DNA from 3 places in the Kocuria arenosa genome. Region 2 is predicted to be linked to each of the others. Evidence: riboswitches for the same ligand, from Rfam matches in the RefSeq annotation. Region 2 holds a riboswitch; each other region holds the start of a gene.
What was found. Region 2 has a riboswitch for S-adenosylmethionine ahead of ACFYE3_RS00840 (O-acetylhomoserine aminocarboxypropyltransferase/cysteine synthase family protein). Riboswitches for the same ligand answer to the same signal wherever they lie in the genome.
Positions count from the first base shown of each region.

Region 1: another riboswitch for S-adenosylmethionine. It lies ahead of ACFYE3_RS08910 (O-acetylhomoserine aminocarboxypropyltransferase/cysteine synthase family protein); the one in region 2 lies ahead of ACFYE3_RS00840 (O-acetylhomoserine aminocarboxypropyltransferase/cysteine synthase family protein).
Region 3: another riboswitch for S-adenosylmethionine. It lies ahead of ACFYE3_RS09320 (nuclease PIN); the one in region 2 lies ahead of ACFYE3_RS00840 (O-acetylhomoserine aminocarboxypropyltransferase/cysteine synthase family protein).

Region 1 covers NZ_JBHZTA010000004.1:120,594-123,857, reverse strand. The annotation lists gene ACFYE3_RS08915 (hypothetical protein) at 1-1,440, shown strand, start outside; SAM riboswitch class I at 1,895-2,007, shown strand; gene ACFYE3_RS08910 (O-acetylhomoserine aminocarboxypropyltransferase/cysteine synthase family protein) at 2,013-3,264, shown strand, end outside.
Region 2 covers NZ_JBHZTA010000001.1:175,158-178,421, forward strand. The annotation lists gene ACFYE3_RS00835 (CoA-binding protein) at 61-555, opposite strand; gene ACFYE3_RS00840 (O-acetylhomoserine aminocarboxypropyltransferase/cysteine synthase family protein) at 552-1,994, opposite strand; SAM riboswitch class I at 2,076-2,174, opposite strand; gene ACFYE3_RS00845 (tartrate dehydrogenase) at 2,328-3,264, shown strand, end outside.
Region 3 covers NZ_JBHZTA010000004.1:203,012-206,275, forward strand. The annotation lists gene ACFYE3_RS09310 (glycosyltransferase family 4 protein) at 1-906, shown strand, start outside; gene ACFYE3_RS09315 (PIN domain-containing protein) at 910-1,293, opposite strand; gene ACFYE3_RS09320 (nuclease PIN) at 1,305-1,532, opposite strand; SAM riboswitch class IV at 1,546-1,671, opposite strand; gene ACFYE3_RS09325 (hypothetical protein) at 2,090-2,386, shown strand; gene cspE (transcription antiterminator/RNA stability regulator CspE) at 2,639-2,845, opposite strand; gene ACFYE3_RS09335 (DMT family transporter) at 3,059-3,264, opposite strand, start outside.

The DNA of each region.
Region 1 (3,264 bases), on a different contig from region 2:
CTGGGTCTCGGGGCCTCGTTGGCGGATCTGGTGGCCGCCGGTTCCCCCGGCGGGATGCTGCACCGCCCGGCGGCCGCCTGGGTAGGCGCCGGGGCGCCGGTGCTCGGAGTCGCCGTGCTGCTCGGGGTGGCCTGGGTCGGTGCCGTGGACCTGTTGCGCGGGCTGGGACCGGTGGGGGTGTCCCCGGAGCGGGCGGTATGGGTGTTGCCGCTGCCCGGGGCCGGGGCGCAGGAACCGATCCGCAGTGTGCGCCGGATGCTGTGGGTGGCGGCTGCGGCCGGGGCGCTGTTCGGTGGCACCGGCCTGCTGCTGCTGCGGGGCACCGGGCTGACGGCCGGGTGGGGTATGCCGTGGTGGGAAGCGGTAGCGCAGCTGGTGTGCTGGGCCGGCCTGGGGGTCAGCGCCGTCGGGGTCGCGGTCTGGGCCCAGACCGCCGGCGGGGCGCGAACGCCGCCGCGGTCCCGCCCCTGGGCGGGCTGGTTCCTGGCCCTGGGGGCTGTCCTGGTCGTGCTGTCCGGGACCCGGGACGGGGCCACCGGCCGCTGGGATGTCGTGCCGCCCCTGTGGGCCGGGGCAGTCGCAGGCGCACTGGCGGTGGTGGCCGGGCTGTTCTGGGTCTGGGCGCTGCGGCGGGCCCGGACCCTGGACGGGGTGCAGCTGCGGGCGGCCGGGGCGCGGACCCGGCACCTGAGCAACGCCGTGTCCCTGCTGTCGGCCCAGGACCTGACCGCCGCCTTGGCCCCGGCCACGGTGACCGGGGTGCGGGGACTGCCGGGGAGCACACCGGGCTGGGTGTCCGGGCCGCGCACGGTGGTGCTGTTCGCCTCGCTCACCGCCCTGCGGACCAGCCGGTGGCGGGCCGGGCTGGCCGTGGACCTCGGGCTGACCGTGGTGCTGCTGGACGCCTTCGCCCACACCATGGTGCTCGCCGGCTGGGCTGCGCTGCTGCTGGTGGGCTACCGGGGCCTGGGCCGCGGCACGGCCTATCTGGCCGATCTGCGCGCCGGGGCCGCCGCCGAACGGAACCTCCCGATCGCCCCCACCGCAGCCGCCCTGATGCACCTGGTGGTCCCGTGCGCGCTCAACGCCGCGGTCCTGGCCGCGGTGGCACTGCTGGCCGGGCTCGCGGCCGGCACCAGCTGGGGAGAGCTGATGCTTCTCGGTGCCGTGGTCGGGACCGGTATCGGCGCGGTCGGCCTCTACCGGGCTCTGGCCCCGGAACCGGACCACACCCAGCCCCCGATCGACACCCCCCTGGGACCGGTGCCCGTAGCCCAGCTGATCGGCTACAGCCGGGGGCTCATCCTGGTGCCCGCCCTGCTCGCGGCACCCGCCACCGTACTGCTTCATCCCGCCACCTGGCCGGCAGCCCTGGTAGCCGCACTCGCCCTGGCGGCCACCGCCGTGGCCCTGGCGATCAGCACCGACCGGAAACACTGAGGCCCAAATCCTGAGGGCCACGGCCGAGCCGAACCACACCTACCAGGCTCACGAAGTGCGATAGGGGTTGGTCATACGCCGCGGGTTGCCACGGTCGAAGAGCGGGGCCGGGGAGAGCCCTCCTGTGGTGGTGGAGGACGAATCCGATGGCTCCGTGCACGGCTCCCGGGATCCAATTGACGCCGTTCACCACGCCGTTGATGACGCCACCCCCAGGCGGGCGTCATCTTCTCCGCGCACAACGCCCTCGACGACGCCCTGGTCTTCCGCCGGGACATCACTGAGCCCACGATGAGGGCCGGGCGGCCGGCCGTCACAACCTGTCACAAACCCGGCCCGACGTCGGCCGAGCGCGACCGCCCGGCCCGAAGATGTCCCGACGTGTGGTTTTGTGACAACCGACCCCACCGTCCGTTGGACTATAGAGCCGTCCATCGAGTGGGATGAGCGCACCACACCATCCAGAGCGGCCGAGAGATCTGGCTCGACGACGCCGCAGCAACCAGTCAGCCGACCCTGGGACACCGGGACCGGCGGGCACGGTGCTACCGCCAGGACCGATGGAGGATCGAATGAATCACCACGCCACCCAACAGGTCCACGCCGGCTACGAGCCCGAGGCCCCCTACTGGCCGGTGGCCGTGCCCATCCACCAGACGGCGGCCTACCGCTTCCCCGATCACGCCACGGCCGCCTCGATGTTCCGGCTGGAGACCCCCGGGTTCACCTACAGCCGCACGGGCAACCCCACGGTCGCCGTGTTCGAGAACCGACTGGCGGCCCTGGAGGGCGGGATCGGGGCCATCGGCACCGCCACGGGACAAGCCGCCGTCGCGCTGTCCCTGCTGACCCTGCTCCACGGCGGCAAGCACTTGGTCGCCTCCAGCCAGCTCTACGGCGGGACGGTGGACCTGCTGACGGACACCTTCGCCGACTTCGGCATCGAGGTCACTTTCGCCGACCCGGCCGACCCGCAGGCCTGGGGCGCGGCGATCCGGCCGGACACCCGCGCGTTCTTCCTGGAGTCCATCACCAACCCGCTGGCCACCGTGCCGGACCTGCCGGCGCTGGCGGACATCGCCCACGCCTCCGGGGTCCCGGTCGTGGTGGACAGCACCTTGGCGACGCCGGTCCTGTACCGGCCACTGGAACATGGTGCCGACGTGGTGGTGCACTCCGCCACGAAGTTCATCGGCGGGCACGGGGCCGTCCTCGGCGGGGCGATCGTGGACGGCGGCACCTTCGACTACGGCGCAGCCCCGGAGCGGTGGCCCCAACTGACCCGGCCCAAGGCCCGCTACGGCGGACAGGCACTCATCGACCGGCACGGCCGCGGCGCCTACCTGGCGCTGGCGCGCAGCAAGTTCCTGCACGACCTCGGCCCCTCCCTCGCCCCGGCCAGCGCCGCCCAGTTCATCCAGGGCCTGGAGACCCTCGCCGTCCGCATCGCCCGGCAGGAGGAGACCGCGCGAACGGTCGCCGAGCACTTGGCCCGGCACCCCACCGTCGGGCGCGTCCACCACCCGGCGATCCCCGGACACCCCAGCGCCGCCCTCGCCGAGAGGGACTTCCCGCACGGCACCGGCTCGGTGTTTTCCTTCGACCTGGCCGCCGGCCCCGAGGCCATCGGCCCGTTCATTGACGCTCTGGAGCTGTTCCAGCTCGTGGCCAACATCGGGGACGTGCGCTCCCTGGTCAGCCACCCGGCGACCATGACGCACTGCCGGCTCACCCCCAACCAACGCCGGGCCGCGGGCATCACTGAGACCACGATCCGGCTGTCCATCGGACTGGAGTGTCCCGAGGACCTGATCGCCGACCTCG
Region 2 (3,264 bases):
CGGCCCGTCGCAGGACGCGAACGGCTCCGCAGGCCCCAGGGCGTGCGGAGCCGTTCGCGTTCAGGCCAGGACCTGCCGCTTCGACGAGACGACCCCGGTGTTGAAGCCGGCGAGGTGGAGCCCGCCGTGGAAGCGGGCGTGCTCGATCTTCACGCAGCGGTCCATGACCACGTCGAGCCCGCCCTCCTCGGCGATCCGGGCGGCCTCCTCGTGCCAGGAGCCCAGCTGCAGCCACAGGGTCTTCGCCCCGACGGCCACGGCGTCGCGGGCCACGCCGGGGAGGTCGTCGTGGCGCCGGAACGCGTCGACGAGGTCGGGCGTCTCCGGCAGCTCCGCGAGGGACGGATAGACGGGCCGGCCCATGATCTCCTGCAGCACGGGGTTGACGAAGTACACCCGGTACGGCGAGGAGGACAGCAGGTAGGTCGAGACGAAGTAGGAGGCGCGGGACGGCTTGTCGGACGCACCCACGATGGCGATCGACTCGGTGCCGTGCAGGATGTTCAGCCGCTCGGGCGCGCTCGGCCCCGTCCACGTGCGGGTCTCGGCGCTCATCGGAGCGCTCCTTCGGTCGTGACGCCGGCGGCGACGTCGGTCGTGACGTCGGTCGTGACGTCCGAGGTGGCGTCGGTCGTGACGTCGGCGGTGCCACCGCCCGGGGCGCCGGCCGCGAGGCCGGGCGTCTCCCGGGGCAGGCCGGTGGCGGCGGCAAGGGCCTGGTCCAGGTCCCAGAGGATGTCCTCGACGTCCTCGAGGCCCACCGACAGGCGGATGAGGTCCTCGCGCACCCCGGCCTGGAGCAGCTGCTCGGCGCTCAGCTGCTGGTGGGTGGTCGAGGCCGGGTGCAGGACGAGGGTGCGGGCATCGCCGATGTTGGCGAGGTGGCTGGCCAGCTGCAGGTTCTCGATGAAGCGGGCGCCGACCTCCCGCCCCCCGAGCCGGTCCGTGGGGGAGACCCCGAACGCGAACACGGCGCCCGGGCCGAGGGGCAGGTACTTCCGGGCCCGCTCGTGGTGGGGGTGGCTCGGCAGCCCGGCCCAGTTGACGTAGGAGACGCGCGGGTCCTCCTCGAGCCACCGCGCGACAGCCTGCGCGTTGGCCAGGTGCGCGTCCATGCGCTGCGGCAGCGTCTCCACGCCCTGGAGCAGGTTCCAGGCGGACTGGGGCGCCAGGGCAGGGCCGATGTCCCGCAGCTGCTCGGTGCGCAGCCGGGTCAGGAACCCGTACTCCCCGAAGTTCCCCCACCAGGTGACGTCGTTGTACGTCGGCACCGGCTCCGTCATGGACGGGAAGTTGCCGTTCGCCCAGTCGAAACGGCCGGACTCGACCACGACGCCGCCCAGCGTGGTGCCGTGCCCGCCCAGGAACTTGGTGGCCGAGTGGATGACGATGTCCGCCCCGTGCTCGATCGGGCGGACCAGGTACGGCGGGGTCATGGTCGAGTCGACGACCAGCGGCACGCCGGCCTCGTGCGCGACCGCCGCCAGGCCCTCCAGGTCCGCGACGTCGCCGGAGGGATTGGCCACGACCTCCGTGTAGACGGCCTTGGTGCCCGGGCGCACCGCTGCCCGGTAGTCGGCGGGGTCGGTGCCGGGGACGAACGTGGTCTCGATCCCGAAACGGCGGAGGGTGACGTCCAGCTGGGTGACCGTTCCCCCGTAGAGCTGGGCGGAGGCCACGATGTGGTCGCCGGCCTGGGCGAGCGCGGCGAACACGAGGAACTCGGCGGACATGCCGGAGGCGGTGGCCACGGCGCCGATGCCGCCCTCGAGGGACGCGATGCGCTCCTCGAACGCCGCGACGGTCGGGTTGCCGATGCGGGAGTAGATGTTGCCGTACTTCTGCAGGGCGAACAGGTTGGCGGCGTCGTCGGCGTCCTTGAAGACGAACGAGGTGGTCTGGTAGATCGGGACCGCGCGGGCGCCGTGCTCGGCGTCAGGGGTGCCCCCGGCGTGCAGGGCGCGGGTGCGGAACCCGAACTGGTGGTCGGCCATGGGAAGAACTCCTCGTGCGAGTGGTGCCGCTGGTCGTTCCCGGGCGTCAGGAGGGTCCCGGCGGGGGTGCCGGGGCGCGGTGCTCCATCGGTCCTGGCGGTAGCACCGTGCGGTCTGCGACGTCGACCACGGTTGCTGCGGCGTCGTCGATCCAGGTCTCTCGGCCGCTCGGGATGGCTGCCACCCATTGTGCTGCCCCGGGCCGCCCCGTGCCAACCGGGGGTCACGAGCCGGCGGTGCGCCGACGCCGGACGGGGAGGCCGGCCGCTATGCTCTGCGCCATGCGCGGAAGGCACCCGTCTTTCCTGCGCCCACGACGCTGCGGAGGACCTCATGACGAAGACACGGCACTACACGATCGACGTGATCGCCGGCGACGGCATCGGCCAGGAGGTCATGCCGTCCGCGCTGCGCTGCGTCGACGCGCTGGCGCAGGCGCACGGCTTCGCCGTGGACTGGCGCGAGCGGGGCTGGGGGTCCGACCACTACCGGGCCCACTCCCGGATGATGCCCGTCGACGGCATCGAGCAGCTCGCCTCCGGTGACGGCGTCCTGCTCGGGGCGGTGGGCGCCCCGGACATCCCCGACGACGTGACCCTGTGGGGCCTGCTGATCCCGATCCGCCGTGAGTTCCACCAGTACGTCAACCTCCGGCCGATCCGGATCCTGCCCGGCGTCACCTCCCCCCTGCGCGGGCTCGACGAGCTGGACCTCGTCGTCGTCCGCGAGAACATCGAGGGCGAGTACTCCGAGGTCGGTGGCCGGCTCTACCGCGGCCGGCCCGAGGAGATGGCCGTCCAGGAGTCCGTGTTCACCCGCGCCGGCGTCACCCGGATCGCCCGCTACGCCGCCGAGCTGGCCCAGCGCCGCTCGGGCCGGCTGGTCTCGGCCACGAAGTCCAACGGCATCATCCACACCATGCCGTTCTGGGACGAGGTCGTGGAGGCCACGGTCTCCGAGTACCCGGGGGTGACGGTCGAGAAGGTCCTCATCGACGCGCTGGCCGCCCGGATCGTCCTCAAGCCGCGGAGCATCGACGTGATCGTCGCCTCCAACCTCTTCGGCGACATCCTCTCCGACCTCGCCGCCGGGGCCGCCGGCTCGATCGGTGTCGCCCCCAGCGCGAACCTGAACCCGGAGAAGACCCACCCCTCCATGTTCGAGCCGGTGCACGGCTCCGCCCCTGACATCGCGGGACAGGGCATCGCCAATCCCGTGGGCACGATGTGGGCGGCCGCCATGATGCTGGACCACCTGGGGGAGGCCGGGG
Region 3 (3,264 bases), on a different contig from region 2:
CGGCAGCTGGAGCGCTTCCGGCCGGACGTGGTCCACGTGGCCTCCCCGTTCGTGCTGGGCCGCCGGGCGATCCTGGCGGCCCAGCAGCTCGGGGTGCCGTGCGTGGCGGTCTACCAGACGGACGTGCCCGGCTACGCGGCCAAGTACGGGGCGCCGTTCCTCGAGCAGCTCCTGTGGGGGCACGTGCGCTCCATGCACAACCTCGCGACGCTCACGCTCGCGCCGTCCACCTCGGCGGTCCGGCAGCTCACCGAGCACGGCGTCCGGGACGTGCACCTGTGGCGGCGCGGGGTGGACACCACCCGCTTCTCCCCGCGGCACCGGGACGAGCAGTGGCGGCGGGAGGTCGGCGGCGGCCGGCGGATCGTCGGCTACGTGGGCCGGATCGCACCGGAGAAGCAGGTCGAGGACCTCTCCGCGGTCGCGGACCTGCCCGGCACGCGCCTGGTGGTCGTGGGCTCGGGGCCGGAGGAGGACGCCCTGCGCCGCCGGCTCCCGCAGGCCCACTTCACCGGCCGCCGCAGCGGCGCGGACCTCGCGCGCATCATGGCCTCCTTCGACGTGTTCGTCCATCCCGGCGAGTTCGAGACGTTCTGCCAGACGATCCAGGAGGCCATGGCCTCCGGGGTGCCGGTCGTCGCGACCGGCCGGGGCGGGCCCCTCGACCTCGTGGACCGGTCCCGCACCGGCTGGCTCTATCCCCCGGGCGACCTCGGGGCGCTGCGCGGTCACGTGACCGATCTCCTGGGCGACGAGGCGAAGCGGGCCGCGTTCGGCGTCGCGGCGCACGCCGCGGTCCAGGGCCGGACGTGGGACGTGCTGGTCGGGCAGCTGCTCGAGCACTACGAGAGTGCTGTGGCGCTCTCGGGGCAGGGGCGAGGCCGGCGCCACCGCCGGGCCGCCTGAGGGCTACCGCCGCGCGGGGGACGCGTCCAGCACGGAGGCCCCGGTACCGGCGTACCGCCCCGGCTCCGCGGTCAGCACGGTCAGCCCGTGCACCAGGGCCGTGGCGGCGGTGAGCCCCGCGAGCGGGTCGGCCGCCCCTGACGCGCCCAGCGCGCCCCAGGCCCGGGCCACGGCGGCGTCGACCGGCAGCACCCGGCCCGGGAAGCGCAGCTCGAGCTGCTCCGCCCACAGCATCTCGTCGGGCCGCTCGGCGAGCAGCTCGCCGAGCACGGTGGCCGGGAGGAAGAGCCGCCGGTGACCGTGCCGGCGCAGGACCTCGGCCAGCTCGGGGCAGCGCTCCGGGGTGCGCACCCCCAGCAGCACGGAACGGTCCAGGAGGAGGTCCACGGCGACGGGCCTCAGGCCGCGGCGGCGAGCTCCCCGCGGGCCGGAGCCAGCAGGAAGTCCACGAACTCGGCGCGGATCTGCACCACGCGGGCGTAGTCCTCGAGGCTCATGGCGGAGGCGCTGATCGCCGGGACGCCCGGCGTCGGGTCGTTGGGGACGGAGTCCCTCGGTGCCGGGACGCTCGGGGAGGCCTCGGAGGCGCCCGCGCGGGCGACGGCAGGGTGGCGGGGGTCGGACATGACCGGGATCCTTCGTGCGCTCTTGCTCGCACCGGGTACCGCTGCTGCGGCGATGCGAGCCGCTTCGTCATCCGAACCACCCGTGAACATGGGGTTGGTGCCCGGTCAAGTCGGAGCTTGCCGACCGGGTCTCTTGAAGCTTCCTCCATTGAACCACACCGGCGGAACCGCATCTGCGCGCGGCGTCCCGGGGGATTCCGGGGCCACCCTCCTGTGCGCCGGTCTTCCCCGGAGCGTCACCGCTCCGACACCTCGACGACACATCGATGCGCTGGAATGGGCCTCGAACAACCGGGGACGGCGCCGGCGACGGCCCCGAGCATTACGCTTCGGTGACACAACTCACGACTCGCCTGTCGTGGTGTCGGAGCAGCGGGGTAGCCTGAACCTGCTTCTCGAGATGCGGCGTCCACGTGCTCGACCGGAGATCGACGATCCCCGACGAGTCCGGGAAGGGGCTCCGACCCGCTGCGCGCCAACCCGATGTTCCCGGGTGGATCGGATGACGAAGCGGCGGGCAACGCCATCGGATGCCTGCAAGAACGTCAGGAGAAAACATGACCATGTCCGAAGAAAGAACAGCCATCACCACCGACCAGCGCGAGGAGTGGATCGACGTGACCGTCACCGCCCTCCCCGATCTGCACCTCGTCCGGCTCACGTCGACCGACGGGGACGTGCAGGAGTACCTGAGCCCTGAGGCCGACGACCTCGCCGCCGCGGCGGAGCACACGGAGGGAACCGCGCAATGGTGCGCCAAGTACCGCCAGCTCCTCGTTCCCGGAGCCCTCGCGGCGACCGGACGGCACCCGTTCTTCAAGCTCCACCCCTCATCCCTCCCGATGTCGGCCTAGCCGGCGGACGGGACACGACGGAGGCCGCAGCCCAACGGGCTGCGGCCTCCGTCGTGCGAGGGCGGAACCGTGCGGGAGCGGAACCGTGCAGGGTTGGAACCGTGCGGGGTCGGAACCGCGCGAGGACGTGCCACGGTGCGGAACGTCCTGCCCCGGTGCCGGGTGGCCGGTGGCGTACGACGACAGAACCGCCGGCGGGCGGAGCCCGACGACGGTTCTGGAGGATCAGCGGGCCGGGGCCCGCGGGGATCCTTAGGAGATGACGTTGATGTTCGCAGCCTGGGGGCCCTTGGGGCCGTCCTGGGTCTCGAACTCGACGCGGTCGTTCTCGTTCAACGAGCGGAAGCCGTTCGAGTTGATCGCGGAGAAGTGGGCGAAGACGTCCTTGGAGCCGTCCTCGGGGGTGATGAAGCCGAAGCCCTTGTCAGCGTTGAACCACTTGACGATACCGGTAGTCATGGGAGACCTGATCCTTCATGAGATGAACGTTTCCCGACGTTCGAGAAACACAACAGTTGTGATGCATGGAAAACGTCTTCTCAGAAAAACTGCTGCACCCGAGTGGGCCGAACTGCTTGAAAGACAAAAACGAACCTCAACAACTGCGAACCACTCTACACGAGATCCGGCGCCCTGCCACCCGGGCGGTGCCGGGGCCCCGCCAGGAGCCGCTCAGGCCGGCGAGGCGCCCAGCTCGATCAGGAGCACTCCGCCGACGATGAGGGCCACCCCCGCCGCCGTCACCCAGGTGAACGGCTCCCGGAACAGCAGCCGGCCGGCGAGCGCCGTCAGCGCCACCCCGGTGGCCGACCAGATCCCGTAGGCGACCCCGAGCGCCATGCCCTCGGCCAGGGCGAGACTCAGGCACGTGAACGCCA